DNA from 3 places in the Nonomuraea sp. 3N208 genome. Region 1 is predicted to be linked to each of the others. Evidence: riboswitches for the same ligand, from Rfam matches in the RefSeq annotation. Region 1 holds a riboswitch; each other region holds the start of a gene.

Region 1 (6,187 bases):
TGGTGGCCTCGCTGGCCGAGGGCAACGTGCCGCCGGCCGCCGATCCCGTGCTCGTGGCCGCGGCAGCCTACCTCATCCGGCCGCCCGGCTGGGAAGAGATGATCGAGCTCGCCCGCAACGACCTGGAGCAGTCGGCCGCGGCGGCCGAGGGGTCGGAGCGCGAGGAGACGGTCTCGCGGCTGCGTGAGCAGCTCGCCGCGCAGAAGAGCGCCGCCAAGGAAGAGGCCGACCGGCTGCGCGAGCAGGTCAAGGCCGCCCGCGCGGAGAACTCCGACCTGCGGCGCAAACTCCACGACGCCCGCGAGCGCGCCAAGGCCGCGGTCGCGCGGGCCGAGGAGATGGAGCGCGCGGCCGAGGACGTCAGGTCGGCCGCCGTGGCCGCGGGCAGCGCCGGCGAGTCCGAGCTGCGGCGGTTGCGCGAGCGGCTGGCCGATGTCGAAAAGCAGCTGGAGGCCTCGCGGCGGGCCGCCCGCGAAGGCAGGAGCATCGAGGATGCCCGCATCAGGGTGCTGCTCGACGCGCTGCAGGACGCCTCGGCCGGGCTGCGCAGGGAGCTCGCCCTGCCCACGACGATCAGCCGGCCCGCCGACTCGGTCGCCGCCGTCACGGGCGAGCGGCCCGGCGTGCGCGCGGTGCCCGCGCGCGCCCTCGCCGACGACGATCCGCAGCTGCTCGACCAGTTGCTGGCGGTGCCGCAGGTGCACCTGGTCATCGACGGCTACAACGTCACGAAGACCGGCTACGGCACGCTCACGCTCGCCGATCAGCGCAACCGGCTGATGACCGGGCTCGGCGGGCTGGTCGCGCAGACCAGGATCGAGGTGACCGCGGTGTTCGACGGCGCCGAGCTCAACGCCCCCGTCCAGGTGGTCGCGCCCCGCGGGGTGCGGGTGCTGTTCAGCGCGCCGGGGGAGACCGCGGACGACCTGATCCGCCAGCTCGTACGCGCGGAGCCGCCCGGCCGGGCCATCGCCGTGGTGTCGTCGGACCGCGAGGTGGCCGAGTCCGTCAGGCGGATGGGAGCCAGACCCGTTCCGTCTGCCTTGCTGCTGCGCCGGCTGGGCCGGGCCTAGATTACGAATTGACTGTTTGGGGTTAACCCCAGCCGCCACTTCTGTACTATTTCGCCCCAGGTTGTTATCCCTGGGAGGCGACACAGTGAGGTTTGGCCGGGTGCCGGTGGCCGCGGGTATCGCGTTCGGGCTGGTGCTGTCCCCCATGGGCGCGGCCGTCGCTGATCCCAAGCCCACTCTCAACCAGGCGAAGGCCAAGCTCGAGAAGCTCAACGACAAGGCCGACAAGGTCGTCGACCAGTACAACACGGCGACGGAACGGTACAAGAAGGCCAAGAGCGCCTACGTCAAGCTGAACGACAGCTACAAGAGCAAGCTGGCGACGGTCGCGGACCTGCGTGCCCAGGTGATCAGCATGGCCGTCGACAGCTACCGGCTCGGTGGCGACGTCACCTCCTTTCCCGGGCTGATCGGCGCGGACAACCCCGAGGACTTCCTGTCGCGAATGGCGGTGGCGGGGCAGATGTCGCAGGAGCGGGCGCAGAAGCTCACCGCTTTCGACCGGGAGAACCGCGGGCTGAAGGCCGAGCGTGACAAGGCGCAGGAGGCGCTGGAAGCGGCGGACACGGAACGTGACGGGGTGGAGAAGGAGCGCTCGGAGATCCTCAAGCTGATCGCCGAGCAGAAGAAGCTCCTGAAGAAGCTGGGCGCCTACAATCCCGGGAATCCCAACAGCGTCGGCATCAAGTACACGGGGCCGGCGTCGGGGAACGCGGCGGCGGTGCTGCGGTTCGCGTACGCGCAGGTCGGCAAGCCGTACATCTATGGGGGGACGGGGCCCGGGGGGTTCGACTGCTCGGGGCTGACGCAGGCGGCCTGGCGGGCCGGGGGTGTGTCGCTTCCTCGTACGACGTGGCAGCAGTGGGCGTGGGGAGCCGACCGCAAGGTGCCAATGGACCAGCTCCAGCCTGGTGACCTCATCTTCAGCGAGGGGCTGGGGCACGTCAGTATCTATGCCGGGAACGGGGAGATCGTGCACGCGCCGCAGACCGGCGACGTCCTCAAGGTCGTCAAGCTCTCCGACTACGGCCGCACCCTCGCCGGCGCCGTCCGCCCGTAAGGCGCTCAGTGCGCCGGTGAGGCGCTCGTCCGCCCGGCCACGGCCTGAACGCCGACTACGAGCGCGCGGGGGTTGCCGGTGGGTGTGCGTGCCCACCGAGACCGGCGGCCATCCCCGCGCACCCATCGACCCTGCGCCCACGCGCGTGTGGGGTGGCCGTCGGTTGTGCGGGTTCGGTCCGGTTGGGTTTCGGGCTGATAGCTCCGCGATTTCGATCTCCAGGGGGCTAGGTCGGCGGGGGAAGTCGGCCAGGGCGGGGAGTCAGCGGGGCGGGGGGTCAGCGGGGCGGGGGAGTCAGCGTGGTCAGGAAGGCGGAGACGGCCGGAGGGCGGTCGGTCGGGGGGAGGGTGGCGGCGAGGATGGTACGGGAGGGCAGGGGCGGTGAGGGGCGCAGGAGCCGGATGTCGGGGCGGACGGTCGAGTAGCCCGCGATCGACGGATACAGCATCACCCCCACCCCAGCGGCCACCAACCCCTGCCTGCCGTTCCAGTCGTCGCATACGTGGCTGATCCGCGGCGCCCGGCCCAAGGCCGCCGCGAGCTGGGCGATGGGACCGAGGCAGTCGGGATGGGTACCGTCGATCCACGGATCCGCCGCCAGATCCCGCAGCCGCACCCGGCCCCCCTTCGCCAGGGGATGGCTGACCGCCAGCGCGACCAGCAGCTCGTCCTCGTGCAGCGGCGTCAGAGCCACCCCGGCCGTGCCCGTCGTTCCTGAAGGGCCGGTCATGTCCCAGGAGGTCAGGAGGGCGATGTCGGTCTCACCGTCCAGTACGGCGGCGTACGGGTCGTGGTCGCCGGAGCGGACCGTGAGGGAGAGCTCCACGTCCGGATGCCTGGCCGCGAACGACCGGAACCGGTCGGGAAGGTAGCTGGTCGCGGCGCTTGGGAACGCCGACACCCGGACCCGTCCTGCCTCGGCCGTCGCGAAGGCTCGCATCCGCGTTTCGAACAGCCTCATACCCCGGAGCACCTCGTCCGCCTGCTCCAGCGCCGCCCGCCCGGCGTCCGTCGGCCGGACGCCACGCGGCAGGCGATCGAACAGCCGTACCCCCGTGTGCCGCTCCAGCGTGGCGATCTGCCGGGACACGGCGGGTTGCGTCATCGACAGCTCCTCGGCCGCAGCCGAGAACGATCCCAGCCTCCCAACCTCCACCAGCACCTTCAACGACCACACATCAAGCATGCATTGAGCTTATGGTTCTCATGCCGATCCCGCAGTGGTGTGCATGGCTGCGAGCGGTCATGCTCGGCTCTATGGACACAGAGACGATGGACAACCACCAGTACGCGTGGCTGAGTGAGGCGCTTCCGCGGGGGCCGCAGCGAATCCTCGACGCCGGTTGCGGGCGGGGCGAGCTGGCCGCCGCGTTGATGCGGCGCGGTCACCAGGTCACCGCCATCGACATCTCGCAGGAGGCCGTCGAGGCGGCGCGGGCGGCCGGCGTGCTGGCGGTACGGGCCGACATCGTGAAATATCCCGACTCTGCCGACGACGGGTCGGCCCCGGTGAGCTACTACGACGGTGGATCGTTGTTCGACGTCGTCGTCATGTCGCTCGCGCTTCACCACATGCATCCGCTCGAGGCGGCGCTGGACCGCGTGCTGTCGCTGCTCGTTCCCGGTGGGCTGCTGGTGGTGGACGAATTCGCGTGGGATTGGGCCGACCCGGCCGCAGCTACCTGGTTCTACGATGCCGGATCGTTGCTTGCCGCCGCCGGAGTGGCGGACTTCACACGCGAGCCCAGCGGCCCCGGACGGCACCCGGTCGAGCGGTGGCGGGAGGCGCACGTGGACCACGCCCCCGCGGACGACATGCTCGCCGCCCTCGCCGAACGGTTCGAGGTCGTGACCATGCGGCGAGAGCCGTACTTGTCGCGATATATCGGCGGAAAGCTGACGAACGGCAGCACCGACCTCCTCAACGAGCTATGGCGCATCGAACGGGACCGCATCGCCGCGGGATCGCTCCCGCACACGGGCTTCAGGATGACGGCGCGAAAGATGTGACGAAAGTGACAATTGGGACCTTACTCAACACTGTGCCGCCAATTGTGAGAAGGGTCACATTTGTATAACTGAACCTGGTGTTCCAGCAGGGACTTCCAAGCTGACTGGACCCGTTGTCGATCTTTACAACCTGACTGGCGTTTTGCCGATCCTTGACGTTTCGGCGTAGCTTCTGGCGTCGCAGCGAAAAGCCATGTCGCCGCGAACCCGCATCGGTCCGCCGATGTGAGCCAGATAGAGATCCGCCGGTCGCCGCCGTACGTCCCCTATGTCGAACAGACCTAGTCGAACAGAACAACGGACGGCGACCTGCCGAGTCCGTGCAGCCAGGAGGCACGGAGCCGGGGAACCATCGATCCCGATCCCAGGGATCAGGGGTGAATCGGCGCGTATCGCGCCGTAGGGCGACTTCCAGGCCCGAATCCGTCAGCTAACCCGGTAGGCGTTCGTGGAAGACTCAAGGAGCAATCCTGTCTACCTCCCTGCAAAACCCCCGTCTGTCCCGCATTGCCCTGAGTGGCGTAGCGCTCACCATGACCGTGACGGCCGGAGGTCTGATCCTCCATGCCCCGACGGCGCAGGCGGCGACGACCAGTGATTCAGCCGGTGCCTCCACGACCAAGGCCAGTACGACGGCTCGCTCCGTGACGTCGGCCAAGGCGCTCAAGGTCGCCCGGCAGAAGGCGAAGGCCCTCAAGGCCGTCGCCGTGGCCAAGGACCAGGTCGGTGACCCTTACCGGTACGGTGCCACGGGCCCTGGTTCGTTCGACTGCTCCGGCCTGACCCAGTACGCCTGGAGGAAGGCCGGGGTGACGATCCCCCGCGTGGCGGCCAGCCAGTTCGCCCGTATCAAGAAGAAGGTCTCCTGGAAGAACCTCCAGCCAGGCGACCTGATGTTCTTCAGTGGGCTCGGTCACGTGGGCATTTACGTCGGCGATGGCAAGATGCTCCACTCCCCGCGGACAGGCCAGCGGGTGCGTATCGACAAGCTGAGCAGCTGGCGCAAGGCGTCTTTCGTCGGCGCTGTCCGTCCCGGCGTGTGAGGAAAAGGGCCCCGATCCCATCGGGGCCCTTTCTTCATGCTTCCTTCTGGTACGGCAAGCCACCGTCCCCCAAACGCCGTACGGGGCCGAGGGCCTTCCAGGGAGACGGTTTCTGAGCCCTTCAGTGGCGGGCCGCCGTGACGACGCCATGTGGGCCGTCTCCGTGGCGCAGTGGGCCCGGCTCAGATCGGGTCCGGCCACGATCGGGCCCGGCTACGATCGGGGATCGTGTCCGAGCAGGTGAGCCGACGAGCCGTGGTGGCCGGACTCCTGCTCCTCGCCTTCGCCCCCGCCAGCGCCCCGGCCCTCGAATCCCCCTTCCTTCCCCCGCAAGCACGCGACCTGTGGCGCGACGGCGTCCTCCTGGCCCGCGGAACGCGTTCCCTCGTCGTCGGCCACCACACCCCGGCCAGCACGCTCGACGAGTTGGCACGGCGGGCCGACACGGCGGGGCGCCGGGTGTCGGACGTCCTCGGCCGGCCTGTGCGGCCGCTCGTCGTCGTCCCCCAGTCCGCCCCCGAGACGGCCGGGCTGGCCGGAGTGGAGCGGGTCGACGGGCTGGCCGCGGTGGCCGACCGCGGCCGGGTGATCGTCGTTCCCGAGGTCTTCGCCCGGCTCAACCCCATAGGGAAGGACGTCGTGCTCGCGCACGAGCTCACCCATGTCGTGGCGGGCACCGGGAACCTGCCCGTCTGGCTCTACGAGGGGTTCGCCGACTACGTGGGCTACCGGGACGCGGGGCTGCCCGTCCGGACGGCCGCCGCCGAACTGGGCGACGAGGTGCGGGCCGGGCGGGTGCCGAGCGAATTGCCCGGGCCTGCGGCCTTCGCGGCGGATGGCCGGGACCCGGTGCGGCTCGCACGGGCGTACCAGGAGGCCTGGCTGGCGTGTCGCTTCCTCGCCGACCGGTTCGGTGAGGAGAACCTGGTGAGGTTCTACCGTGATGCCCAGGCGGCCGGCGTCGATCGGGCGCTCGCCTCGCTCGGGCTCTCCGTGGCCAC
Region 2 (6,187 bases), on a different contig from region 1:
GCTCGAGCCGATCCTGCACGGTTTCGACCCGGACTGGACGATCGACGACGTCACGTTTCCTTGGAACCGCTCCTTCGAGATCGACTTCACGCTGGCACGGATCACTCAATGAGAGCGAACGTTCATGCATATGCCGGAAGGAGACGACGGCAGCTATCGCCCCAGCAGGAGCACGCTTGTGGTAGTTGTCCGCCGCGTGGTTCAGGGAGTGTCGTCAGCGTGTACGGCTGCTGCCGTAGCGGAACGGCGGCGTGTGTCGACCGCAGGTGCCAGGAAGGCGACGGAGGCGACGAAGGCGAGCACCACCAGCATGGCTGAGCGCAGGCCCCAGTGCTCGCCGAGGAAGCCGAGGCCGGGTGGGCCCACGAGGAAGGCGACATAGCCGATCACGGCCACCAGGCTCACGCGGGCGGTCTGTTCCGGTCCCGACTCTCCCGCGGCCGACAGCGCGACGGGGAAGCCCAGTGATGCGCCGAGTCCCCAGAACAGGACGGCCGCTCCGGCCAGCACGGCGTTGTCCGAAAAGATCACCAGGAGCAGGCCGAGCGCTCCCGAGACGGCGCTGGCCCGCACGACGGTGGTCCGGCCGAAGCGGTCGAGAAAGAACGTGCCGCTGAAGCGGCCAATGGTCATGGCGGCGGCGAACCCGGTGAAGACCAGGGATCCGGAGGTGGCGTCCAGGCCGTGCCCGTCCACCATGAGCAGCGGCAGCCAATCGTTGGCAGCTCCCTCGGCCAGGGCCATCGCCAGCACGATCACACCGATCAGGAGGAGTTTGCGGTCCTTCCAGACTCTCGGCCTCGCATGGTCGGCGCCGGTGCCGGCTTGGTCTGCTGCGAGGACTCCGGTGCCTGCGGGGATGGAGCGGATGGCGTAGCAGAAGGTCGCGGCCGCGATCAGGGTGACCGCTGCCAGATGCCAGTGCACCGGGAGGCGGGCGGCCGTGGCGGCGATGCCCGCGCAGGCGCCGATGACGGTGCCCAGGCTCCAGCAACCGTGCAGGGTGGGCAGCGTCGTCGTGTCACTGATCCGTTCGACGTCGGCGCCGTCGACGTTGACGGCGACGTCAGCTGCTCCCATGCCCGCGCCGAACACACAGAGGCCCGCCATGACCAGCGGCGCGGACGAGAGGAGAGTGCCGGCGCTGATGACGGCCATGCTCACGATGACCAGTGCGGTTCCCACGCCGATGACGGGTCTGGTCCCGTAACGGGAGACGAGACGTCCGGAGCACAGAATTCCGATCATGGAGCCGAGCGACAGGCCGAACAGCACCCAGCCCATCTGGCCGGTGGACGCCTCCAGCCGGTCACGGATGTCCGGGGTGCGGGTCACCCATGACGACATCGCGACTCCTGGGAGGAAGAAGAACAGGAACAGCGCCTGCCGGCGCCGGCGCGTGGCGAGGTCCATGTAGATAGGTCTCCGTGGGAGTTCGGATGTCCGGGGAGTTCTGGGCATCGATGCCCACCGAGCGTACGTATAGGTGATGAAGGTGATCGTATGAGGACAAAGCCATCACCCGGCACTCCGACCCCATCACGGTCCGCGAGACAGGTGTTCCTTGTCGAAGTCTTTTAGGGTCAGACTCCGAAGGCGCGGCGGATGACGGCGTCGAAGGCACGGTCCGAGAGCAGCCAGCGCATGAAGATCGTGGAGGCCCATGGTCGTCCGTGAACGCGCTTCCTCCTGAGCCCTGTCGTGCTCACACGCCCACGTAGAGTTCGGCGGCCGCGGCCGAGGACGTGAGCGCCCTGGTAAAGCGAATGCAGGAGTGCTTCAACAGCCGGCAATTCGACCAGGCCGCAGACCTGCACACCCCCGGCTTCTTCAGCCATCCGCTCGGCACCACAGGGTTCGAGGCGGGCAAAGACGCCTGGCGCACACTCGTTACCCGGTTTCCTGGCATACGCGTCGTCGCCCAGGACATCCTGGTTGACGGCGACAAGGCCGCCGTCCGCTCGACCGTCGAGGGGATCGCGGCCCCAGACGGCGACGCCCAGCCCATGCTGTTCGAGATCTTTCGCATCGACAATGGCCGGTTCGCGGAGATGTGGGGGGCCAGCACGGGATTCCCATCCTCGGCTAGCCCTGAGGATTTGCTCAACTAGCCCCGAAAATGTGCGTCGTGGGGTGGGCGACCGGTTCGGCAACCACAGAAAAGCGCTCCTCGCCTGGGACGATAAGGGGTGCCGATGTCCTTTTCGGCCCAGGTCGAGGAGCGCTTAACGACGTTCCACGCCCTCCATGCCTCCGCACGTCCCTGCTCGCACCCGATGGTCACCTGGCGGGATGATCAACACTGTCGTGGTGCTCAAACCCATCGACATTCTTCCGAATTCAAGATCGCTAAATGGTAGATGGCGTTCACAAGCTGGCCTCCGAGAAGTCCTCGACCTTCCTCGTGCCGTCTCCCGGGGCGATCGCAGATCGTATGCTTCAACCTGCCTTAAACGTTCTATCAAGCGCAGGTCAAGCCATCCGGACCGGTCTCTGAACATGAGCCTGCTCACCGAGACGGCGAATTCCTAGCCGAGCGGGGCTCCTGAGCCGTCACCAGGAGAGGAACTCGCCGACCACCGGTTTGTCCACTTGTAAACCTTTTGGTTGATACATTATGTTATGCGCCATACGTCCGGTTTATCCGGTTGTTGCATTGACCATCGCATGACATCACAGTCCTGTCTGTGACCGCTGAATCCGCCTTCGGGCGGAACCGGGGACCCAGTCGTTCGAACTTGGGGTGAATTGGCGCCGAGGTGCCATAGGGCAGCTTCCATGCCCGAACCCGTCAGCTAACCCGGTAAGCGGTATGGAAGCAAGGAGAACTCCCTACCGATGGCCGACCATCGTCTTACCCCTGCCCCGAAGACCAGCGTCACCCGAATGGCCAACCGCATGGCCACCCCCGGCATCTTGCTGAAGTCCGCGGTCACCGGGTTGCTGGCCGTGACCACCGCCGTGGCGGGTGCGAGCGTCGCCAGTCCCGCGCACGCCGACAGCGACACGCTCGTCTACGGCCAGGACGTCTCCAACTACCAGCCGACGCACGATTGGGCCGCCAGCGGCGCCAAGTACGGCATCGTCAAGGCGACCGAGGGCGCCGATTTCAGAGACCGTGCCTTCGCCCGTCACTGGGCCGAGATGGCCAAGCAGAACATGGTGCGCGGCGCTTACCATTACGGTCACCCGGCCAACGACCCCGTCGCCGAGGCCGACTTCTTCCTATCCGTGGTCAACAAGCAGCCGGCCAGGAGCGGTGACCTCCTCGTCCTGGACCTGGAGACCACCGACGGCAAGTCCGTAGCCCAGGTCAACGCCTGGGCCAAGAAGTGGCTGGAGCGAGTGAGGGCCAAGACCGGCATCACCCCGCTGTTCTACTCCGGCTGGAACTTCGCCAGCAGATATGGTCAAGGCCTCGGCCAGTACCCGCTGTGGGTCGCCCACTACAGCAAGGCAAGAGGCACGGTCCTGCCGCCCGCACCGTGGAAGACGTGGACCATCCACCAGTACACCGACAGCCCAGTGGACCAGAACGTCACCTCCGTGAGCCTGGACCGACTTCGCGCCCTGGGCCGCAAGTAACCGGGTCCGTGGTCGCGCGGCACGCTCCAGGCAGCGAACGCTCAAGGCCCGACAGCACCTCAGCCCCGAGGCGGCCCTGCCCCTCCTGCCGCCCGGTGGCTTCGCCGTTGCCCTGCAGTCCTTCGTCGTCTGGGCGAACTCGGCCACGTTGCGCCAGGAGATCATGGCGGCCGGCGATTTCCCGCTGCCCGATGGCCTGTCGGCGTTCCTGCTGCTGAACCAGCTCATCTATCGAGGCGCCGGTCGCCCCACCGACAGGACTGGGCTGGGGCGGGCCACCGACCGAACGGCTGGCCGCCGGCCGCCGTCGCCGCCGGATCGACGCCGTCCCCGGACCGCTGCGGCCCGCGGCGGAGGCGTTCAACACCTTCCTGCTGCGCTCCCGCGAGCGCGCCCGCCGGGCCGGAACGCTGCCCCGCGCCGACATCACAGCCCAGCGCACCAGCAACCCCGCACGTGATGGTCACCAAGGGCACCAAGGCCGGCCGATCCCCGGCCTCCACCGCCTTCGTCAGCCACGTCCTGGACGCCTGCGGCGTCCCGCCCCGGATGCTTCGCTCCACCCGCCTGGTCGAACCTGGTCAACACCATGGACCCCAAACTCGTCGCGGCGACCTTCGGGATGGACCCCGAGGGCGTCATGATCTATCTCGCCGACCATCGTCGCGCTCGGGACGCTCGCGGCGGAGGACGACATCCCTCTAGCATTCGCAGGTGACCGCCTACGACGATCCCGACGCGTTCGAGTATCTGGACTTCTCGGCCCTGCCGCAGCGGCAGCAGCGGATCCTGGCCGCGATCCGCGACTGGGTGGTCAGGTACGGCTACCCTCCGAGCACACGCGAGATCGGCCGAGCAGTCGGCCTGCGGTCGTCCTCGTCGGTGTCGAAGCACCTGAGGAGCCTGGAGGAGAAGGGGTTCCTTCGCCGGGGCACGACGATGACCCGGCCGATCGACGTGCGTCTGTTCCTGCGGGCCTCGGCGCCCGAACCGGCCGGCGACCTGGTGACCGTGCCCGTGGTCGGAGACATCGCCGCGGGCGCTCCCATCCCGGCCGACGAGCATGCGGACGGTACGCTGACGCTGCCACGCGACCTCACCGGGCGTGGCAACGTGTTCGGCCTCCGTGTACGGGGCGATTCGATGATCGACGCCGCGATCTGCGACGGCGACATCGTCGTGGTGCGGCAGCAGCCCGAGGCGTACTCGGGCCAGATCGTCGCCGCGATGATCGACGGCGAGGCCACCGTCAAGGTGTACCGCCGACGTAACGGGCACGTCTTTCTCGAACCGCGCAATCCCGTCTACGACGTCATGGATGGCGACCACGCTGTGGTGCTGGGCATCGTGGTCTCGGTCCTGCGCAGCGTCTGACCACCCTGCGGGGAGTCGGCGTCGGCGCCCAGCTGCCGGCACACCGGCTCCACCCAGTCGGCCCGCAACCGCCCGACGCCGCCGAAGGCCGGTGGAAAGGCCGCGGTGAACAGCACGTGCGTGCCGTCGAGGCCGTCCGGCCTGGGGTCGCGGTCGGAGCGCTGCAGCTGGCCCGGCCGTACCCACAAGTAGTCACGAAGTCGACGGTGTGGTGCCCGCTGCCTCAGGTGATCAGGGCGATGGTGTGGAAGTCGGCCCGGTGGACGCGCTGCAGGCTGCCGTCGGACACCCGGTGGTGCAGCTCCGCCGGCGACAACACCTCCAGGCCGGCATCAGGCCTGTTGCTCCTCGCGGTCGGCCGCCACCGGTGCGTGCCTCCCCACGGTCTCGGTCATCCGGGACAGGGGGATCAGGCCGAGCAGGCAGATCGCGGCGAGCACGATGTAGTGCACGGTGAACCCGGACTGGTCGATGATCCAGCCCGACACCGCCGCAGCGAGCACCCCGGACACCCCCAGAGCGATCCCGATCATGATGCCCATCGCCGTGCCGGCCGCCTTCGGCACCGAGTCGATGAGCAACGCGTACGTGACGGGGAACGGCGCGTTGCGGAACAACCCCCACGCGAGCAGGATGATCCACGCGGTCGCCGCGCTGGTGATGAAGATCATGGCCAGCAGGGTCAGGGCCCACCCGATCACCAGGAAGCGGATGGCGAACTTGCGGCCGGCGTGATCCGACCACGTACCCCAGACCACCTGCCCGAGCCACCCCGTCAGCCCCGAGACGCCCGAGAGGAACGCAGCCTCGGCGAACCCCATGCCGTGCTGGGTGAGCTGCACGGCCAGGAACGTCACCGCACCCGCCTCGGCCCACAGGAACAGGAAGATCAACACAACGGACCACCGCACGTTGGCGTTGCTCAGCGCCTGCTTGACCGGGGCGAGCATGCTGCCCGGCAGCCGGGTGGACAGCTCGGGCATCGGGCGGGTGAGTCCGCGGCGGTCGATCCAGTCGTAGACCTTCGCCTGGTTGCGTCTGGTGCCGATGAGCGCCTGCGCCACGATGATGGGGATCCCCAGGAGCGGGATGAGCAGGAAGGCCTCACGCCAGCCGGCGAACCCGAGGACGGCGGCGATGAGGGCACCAGTGAGGAACTGGCCGAGCGGAAATCCGGTGTGGTGCACGCCGACGGCGAAGCCGCGGTGCTCCTTGGGCCACCATTCGC
Region 3 (6,187 bases), on a different contig from region 1:
GCCGCTTGCGGACGTTCGTGGCGGCGGTGAACACCAGCACGTCGGCAGGCTCCTCTTCGGCGGCCCGGCCCACGGCCCCGGCGTCGAGCACGTCGAGCAGCCGGGCGGTGCCCCCGCACGCGGCGGCGGTCTCCTCCGCCGCGGCCAGGTCCCGGTCGGCGCACACCACCGACGCCCCGTGGGCCGCCATGGCCAGCGCCGCCTCCCTGCCGATCCCGCTTCCTGCCCCGATCACCACGGCCCGGCGCCCGTCCAGGCGGAACAGCGCGTCATATCCCATGACAGGCAACCCTAGCGACTGGTCTGACCAGTACACCAGGTGCCTGCCTCCGTGAAATGTCGGTGGCCGCTGCCACGATGGGTGTCATGCAGAGCATCGCCGCATACTGGGACGCTGCCGCCGACTCCTTCGACGAGGAAGCGGACCACGGGTTGCGCGACTCCAGAGTCAGAGCGGCCTGGGCCGATCGGCTCGCCGCGTGGCTGCCCGAGAGCCGGGCCGACGTGCTGGACCTGGGGTGCGGCACGGGGTCGCTGTCGCTGCTGCTCGCCGAGCGCGGCCATCGGGTCGCGGGGGTAGACCTGGCGCCCCGGATGGTGGCGCGGGCGCGGGCGAAGCTGGCAGGCACGGGCGCGGTCGTGCTGGTCGGGGATGCCGCGCGGCCGCCTGTGGGGGAGCAGCGCTTCGATGTGGTGCTGGCCCGGCACCTGCTGTGGACCATTCCCGAGCCAGAGGCCGCCCTGACCCGCTGGGCGGCTCTGCTGCGTCCCGGCGGACGGCTGGTCCTCGTGGAGGGACGCTGGAGCACGTCCAGCGAGGGGAGAGATCAGGACTTAACAGCGGAGCGGGGTTCGGGCGCGGGCATGCCGTGGGATGGCGGGGTGAGCGCGGGGGATCTGGTGGCGGCGGTGCGGCTGACCGTCGCGGACCTCGCGGACCTGCACGTCGACGTGCTCACCGACCCGGCGTTGTGGGGCAAGGAGATCGAAGACGAACGTTACGCGGTGGTCGCGGTCACGTAGCCCATCCCCGGCTCACATTCGCCGCCGGGCCTCCCAGTCGGGCCGCAGCAGCTCGTACTCCACCTCGCCCTGATCAGTGCCGTCGATGGGGTCGGGCCAGTCCATGAAGAAGGTCCGTACGTGCCTCAGCCCGGACTTCTCCATGACCCGCCGCGATCCCAGGTTCACCGTCATCGTCTGGGCGAACACGCGGCGCGCGCCCAGCTCGCCGAACGCCTTGTCGATCAGTGCTAGCGAGCCCTCGGTCGCGTAGCCCTTCCCCCAGGCCGACTTGTGCAGCCGGTAGCCGAGCTCCGGCTCGTCGGCGGGCTTGCCCTTGGCCGCCCGCAAATGGAACCAGCCGAGGAACGCCCCCGAAGGCTTCTCGATCGCCGCCCAGAAGCCGGAGGCGATGAACCTCGGCAGCGTCTCCTCGACGATCACCTTGCGGGGCGTCGGCTTGCCGCCGTTGAGGTATCGCATGACGTCGGGATCGTTGTGCAGGTGGAAGAGGTCGTCGGCGTCCGACTCGGTGAAGCGGCGCAGGATCAGCCGGTCTGTCTCCAGGTAGATGTCCACCCGGAAACGCTAACCAGCGGGCAGATCCGGGGCGACGGATTTTCGGATGCGCGGTCAGCCCAGGCGGGGGATCTCTGCGGGCGGATCCGGCTGTGACGGCATCTCGGTGCGATCGGGTGTTGCGGGCGGTCAGCCCAGGCGGGGATCGATGAGGATCTTCGGAGCGTCGCCCCAGCTGGGCCGCCGTTCTCCCGACAGGACCGCGGCGGCCTCGTCCAGCGGGACGGTGGCGGCGACCAGGGGACGCGGATCGACCTGCCCGGAGGCGTACAGGTCGATGGCCCCCGCGAGGCCGCCGGAGGCGCTGAGCACGCCGACCGCCGTCACGTCCTTGAGCACCAGGCGGCGCGTGTCGGCCAGGCTGGGCGCGGCCGACAGGCCGATGAAGACCACGTTGCGGCCCGGCTCCACGAGCTCGAGCGCGAGCGCGGGAGAGCCGGACCCCGTCGAGGCGTCGATCACGGCGTCGAACCTCAATGGCGGCTCCGGCGGCGTCGTCCAGGTCTGGGTGAAGCCGAGCGAGCGGGCGAACGCCAGGGAGCGCCCGTTCACCCCGAGCAGGTGCACCTCGACCCCGTGGGCCACCGCGATCATGGCCGCCAGCAGCCCGATCGTGCCCGGCCCGATGACCAGCAGCCGCTCACCGGGCGCCACCGCGGCGGCGCGGACCGCCCTTAACGCGTTTCCACCCGGCTCCACCAGAGCGCCGAGCACCGGATCGACCGGGTCGGGCAGCGGCTGGAGCGCCCGGACGGGCACGGGAAGCCGTTCGGCCAGCGCTCCAGGCCAGCCGTTGCGCACGCCGATCTCGTACCGGTCGGCGCACAAGTGCTGGCGGCCCGCCACGCACCGCGCGCATTCGCCGCACCCCAGCATGGTGTCGCCGGTCACCCGCCGCCCGGCCCAGGCGGGATCCACGCCGTCGCCGACCTCCCGCACGGTGCCCGCCCACTCGTGTCCGATCCGCACCGGGTAACGGGCCTCGCCAGTACGCAGGTACGCCATCGCGCCCGAGAAGAACTCCATGTCGGTGCCGCACACCCCGGCCCGCTCCACCTCGACCACCACCTCACCGGGCCCCGGCGCGGGCGGCTCCACCTCCTGGACCTCCGCACGTCCTGGACCTGTGATGACGAAGGCACGCATGCGGGCAGACGCTACCGCAGCACCACCGGCGCATAAAGCAGCACGCCGGTCCGCCGGGCGGCTATCCCTGGGCGGCGATCTGGATGAGGTTGCCGCAGGTGTCGTCGAAGACGGCCGTGGTGACCGGTCCCATGACGACCGGTTCCTGCGTGAAGCGCACGCCGAGGCCCTTCAGCCGCTCGTACTCCTTATGCACGTCGGACACCGCGAACGAGGTCATCGGGATGCCGTCCTCCACCAGTGCCTGCTTGAAGGGCGACACGGCGGGGTGGCTGGAAGGCTCGAGAACGAGTTCGGTGCCGTCCACGTCGTCCGGCGACACGACGGTCAGCCAGCGGTCCTCACCCAGCGGGACGTCGTGCTTGACCGTGAAGCCCAGCACGTCGGTGTAGAAGCGCATGGCGTGTTCCTGATCGTCCACGAACACGCTGGACAGGTGGATCTTCATTCTGGCTCCTTTGTGGCGCGCCTGAGCCATCGGTCGACGATAGGTTCGAGCGGCGCCGTATTGATGAAGTGGAATTTGTAGCGGCCTTCGCGGCGCGTCTCCACCAGGCCGGCGGCTTCCAATACGTCCAGGTGCTGGGAGATCGCCTGCCGCGAGGAGCCGAGCTGGTATTTCATCGCCAGGCGCGTACAGATTTCGAACAAGGTCTGCCCGTCCTTCTCGGTCAGCTCGTCGAGGATCTTGCGCCGGGTGGAGTCGACCAAGGCCTTGAACACGTCGCCCACGGACCCCACGATAGGCAAGTAGCGACTTGCATGTCAATGCGGGGCATTTTTAACGACAACGGACCTGGAGCAGACGCGCCGATCACACGATCGCGGCCGACCCCGGGTACCTGTGACGACGAGAGAAGTCACGATGGGAAGGTCCTCATGCGAGCAACCTTGATCTACGGTGCCCGTGACGTGCGCGTCGAGGATGTCCCCGACCCGGAGATCCGGCAACCCACGGACGCCGTGGTCCGCGTGCTGCGCTCGTGCATCTGCGGCAGCGACCTGTGGCCGTACGGGGCGAGGCCCGCCACCGAGCAGGGCGAACGCATCGGCCACGAGTTCCTGGGCGTGGTGGAGGACGTCGGCGCGGAGGTGACGGGGCTGAAGACCGGCGACGTGGTGGTGGCGCCGTTCGTGTGGTCGGACAACACCTGCGACTTCTGCCGCGAGGGTCTGCAGACGTCCTGCCGGCACGGCGGCTTCTGGGCGGCGGACGGCGTGGACGGCGGCCAGGGCGAGGCGGTACGCGTGCCGCAGGCCCACGGGACCCTGGTCAAACTGCCGGTCGGGGAGGACTCCCCGCTGCTGCCGTCCCTGCTCGCCCTGTCGGACGTGTTCCCTACCGGCCACCACTGCGCGGTGACGGCCGGGGTCGGGCCGCACACCTCGGTGACGGTGATCGGCGACGGCGCGGTCGGGCTGTGCGCGGTGCTCGCCGCCAGGCGGCTCGGCGCCGAGCGCATCGTGCTCATGGGCCGGCACAAGGCCCGCACCGCTCTGGGGCGCGAGTTCGGCGCCACCGACCTCGTCTCCGAGCGTGGCGGTGAGGGCATCGAACGGGTACGCGAGCTGACCGGGGGCGACGGCACTCAGGCGGTGCTGGAGTGTGTCGGCACCAAGGAGGCGATCGAGACGGCCTTCGCCGTGGCCCGCGCCGGCGGCGCGGTGAGCCGGGTCGGTGTGCCGCAGTACGAGGAGGTGCCGATGGGATTTCCGGAATTCTTGCGCAACCTCACCCTCACCGGCGGGGTGGCCCCGGCCCGGGCCTACATCGAGGAACTGCTGCCCGAGGTGCTGGACGGGACGATCGACCCGGGCCGGGTCTTCGACCGCACGATCGGCCTGGAGGACGTGGCGGACGGCTATCGCGCGATGGCCGCCCGCGAGGCGCTGAAGGTCCTCATCCGTCCCTGAGCCGAAGGCGGCGCGAGGAGCTTTGGGTCGGGAGGCGGGCGTCAGGCGGCGGGGCGGCCCAGGTCACGCAACTCCTCGGGGGTCAGCGCGGAGACGTTCTCGTCGACGGGGACGTCGGTGTACTGGTGGATGGTCCACGACTTCCAGTCGGCGGGCGGGGTGACCGCACCCTTGGGCTTGCTGTAGTGGGCGACCCACAGCGGGTATTCGGCCAGGCCCTTGCCGTAGGTGTCGGCGAAGTTCCAGCCGCTGTAGAACATCGGGCTGATCCCGGTCTTGGCCTTGACGTGCGACAACCACGCCTTGGCCCAGGCGTTGACCTCGTCGACGGACTCGCCGTCGGTGGTCTCCAGGTCCAGGACCAGCAGGTCGCCGTGCTTGGCGGGCTGGGAGTTCACCACGGACAGGAAGTGCTCCGCCTCGGCGATGGGGTCGTTGCCGGGGTGCCCGTAGTGGTAGGCGCCGCGCACGATCTGCTTCTTGTCGAGCTCGCGCCAGTGCCTGGCGAACGAGGCGTCGCGGAAGCTCGTGCCCTCGGTGGCCTTGATGATGCCGAACTGGGCCGAGCTCGCGGACCAGTCGTAGAGCGGCTCGTGGTTGGAGATGTCCAGGCCGAAGGCCAGCGATTCGGACGCGGGCTGAGCCTCGTGCACAGGACTGTGCTCAGGGGATGAGGCGATTGCCGTGCCGACCACGCCCGTGAGGGCGGTGGCTCCGGCCAGGATCACGCCACCGAGGGCGAGACTGAGCTTCTTGGAGGGAAAGTCGCGACGGTTCTTGAGGGAATGGACGACTGCGGCAAGCCGGGGCTTGAGCATGGGGCATTGACTCCTTGCTTCCATACCGCCTACCGGGTTAGCTGACGGGTTCGGGCGTGGAAGTGCCCTACGCGCGCAGCCTGGGTTGCGTGCGATTCACCCCGAAAGGATGGGTCCCCGGTTCCGCGAGGCGCGGATTCGGCGGCCGAACGTCATCCCCAGGGATCCCCTCGGGACGCGCACGATCCGGTCAACAAAACGGCAACGACGCGGACGAGAGCCCTCCACGACGTATACCGCGATTACGCAAAAGGTATATATCTCCCCATGGATAGCGCAAACGAGGCGCAACTCATTCCCCGAGTCGTGGACGAGGCGCACAGTGCTCACAGGGTCACCTTGATCGCAAGCTATTGCGGCCGGTCGGACGGAGGTCGCAGCCGCCGGCGCGTTTGGTAAACCCCGCCCGGAGTTGGGTAAAGAATTCTGCCCGCAATCGCCTATGTCATAGGGGATCCTGTTGCCGGCGCCCGAACCTCGCTTGCATCTTTCTATGCCGTTCGCTTACGTTTAAGGACTCAGGGCGTACGCCAGGCAAGATTCATGCCGCGTTAGCGCCCTTCGTTTTGCCGAGACCGCGTCTCACCAGCACGGACATTCAGATTCGTGAGGGACGCGGCCGCCGAATTCGCGATCACGCGGAACCGGGGACCCAATTCTCTGGGGTGAATCGGCGCGCTCAACACGAGCGCCCCGTAGGGCACTTCCACGCCCGAACCCGTCAGCTA

Evidence for each region. Region 1 has a riboswitch for cyclic di-AMP ahead of ACTWPT_RS02745 (C40 family peptidase). Riboswitches for the same ligand answer to the same signal wherever they lie in the genome.
Region 2: another riboswitch for cyclic di-AMP. It lies ahead of ACTWPT_RS48590 (glycoside hydrolase family 25 protein); the one in region 1 lies ahead of ACTWPT_RS02745 (C40 family peptidase).
Region 3: another riboswitch for cyclic di-AMP. It lies ahead of ACTWPT_RS58680 (glycoside hydrolase family 25 protein); the one in region 1 lies ahead of ACTWPT_RS02745 (C40 family peptidase).

What each region holds. Positions count from the first base shown of each region.
Region 1 covers NZ_JBQQBR010000002.1:76,950-83,136, forward strand. Annotated here, with positions in the region: gene ACTWPT_RS02725 (NYN domain-containing protein) at 1-1,073, shown strand, start outside; gene ACTWPT_RS02730 (C40 family peptidase) at 1,159-2,133, shown strand; gene ACTWPT_RS02735 (LysR family transcriptional regulator) at 2,411-3,319, opposite strand; gene ACTWPT_RS02740 (class I SAM-dependent methyltransferase) at 3,391-4,143, shown strand; cyclic di-AMP (ydaO/yuaA leader) riboswitch at 4,444-4,603, shown strand; gene ACTWPT_RS02745 (C40 family peptidase) at 4,677-5,186, shown strand; gene ACTWPT_RS02750 (hypothetical protein) at 5,415-6,187, shown strand, end outside.
Region 2 covers NZ_JBQQBR010000048.1:26,206-32,392, reverse strand. Annotated here, with positions in the region: gene ACTWPT_RS48605 (DUF4127 family protein) at 1-112, shown strand, start outside; gene ACTWPT_RS48600 (MFS transporter) at 202-1,413, opposite strand; gene ACTWPT_RS48595 (ester cyclase) at 1,746-2,111, shown strand; cyclic di-AMP (ydaO/yuaA leader) riboswitch at 2,683-2,825, shown strand; gene ACTWPT_RS48590 (glycoside hydrolase family 25 protein) at 2,839-3,585, shown strand; gene lexA (transcriptional repressor LexA) at 4,300-4,959, shown strand; gene ACTWPT_RS48580 (hypothetical protein) at 4,890-5,147, opposite strand; gene ACTWPT_RS48575 (MFS transporter) at 5,292-6,187, opposite strand, start outside.
Region 3 covers NZ_JBQQBR010000089.1:10,636-16,822, forward strand. Annotated here, with positions in the region: gene ACTWPT_RS58645 (SDR family NAD(P)-dependent oxidoreductase) at 1-280, opposite strand, end outside; gene ACTWPT_RS58650 (class I SAM-dependent methyltransferase) at 367-1,023, shown strand; gene ACTWPT_RS58655 (GNAT family N-acetyltransferase) at 1,036-1,581, opposite strand; gene ACTWPT_RS58660 (zinc-dependent alcohol dehydrogenase) at 1,711-2,727, opposite strand; gene ACTWPT_RS58665 (VOC family protein) at 2,789-3,175, opposite strand; gene ACTWPT_RS58670 (ArsR/SmtB family transcription factor) at 3,172-3,459, opposite strand; gene ACTWPT_RS58675 (zinc-binding dehydrogenase) at 3,607-4,641, shown strand; gene ACTWPT_RS58680 (glycoside hydrolase family 25 protein) at 4,683-5,459, opposite strand; cyclic di-AMP (ydaO/yuaA leader) riboswitch at 5,471-5,613, opposite strand; cyclic di-AMP (ydaO/yuaA leader) riboswitch at 6,070-6,187, shown strand, end outside.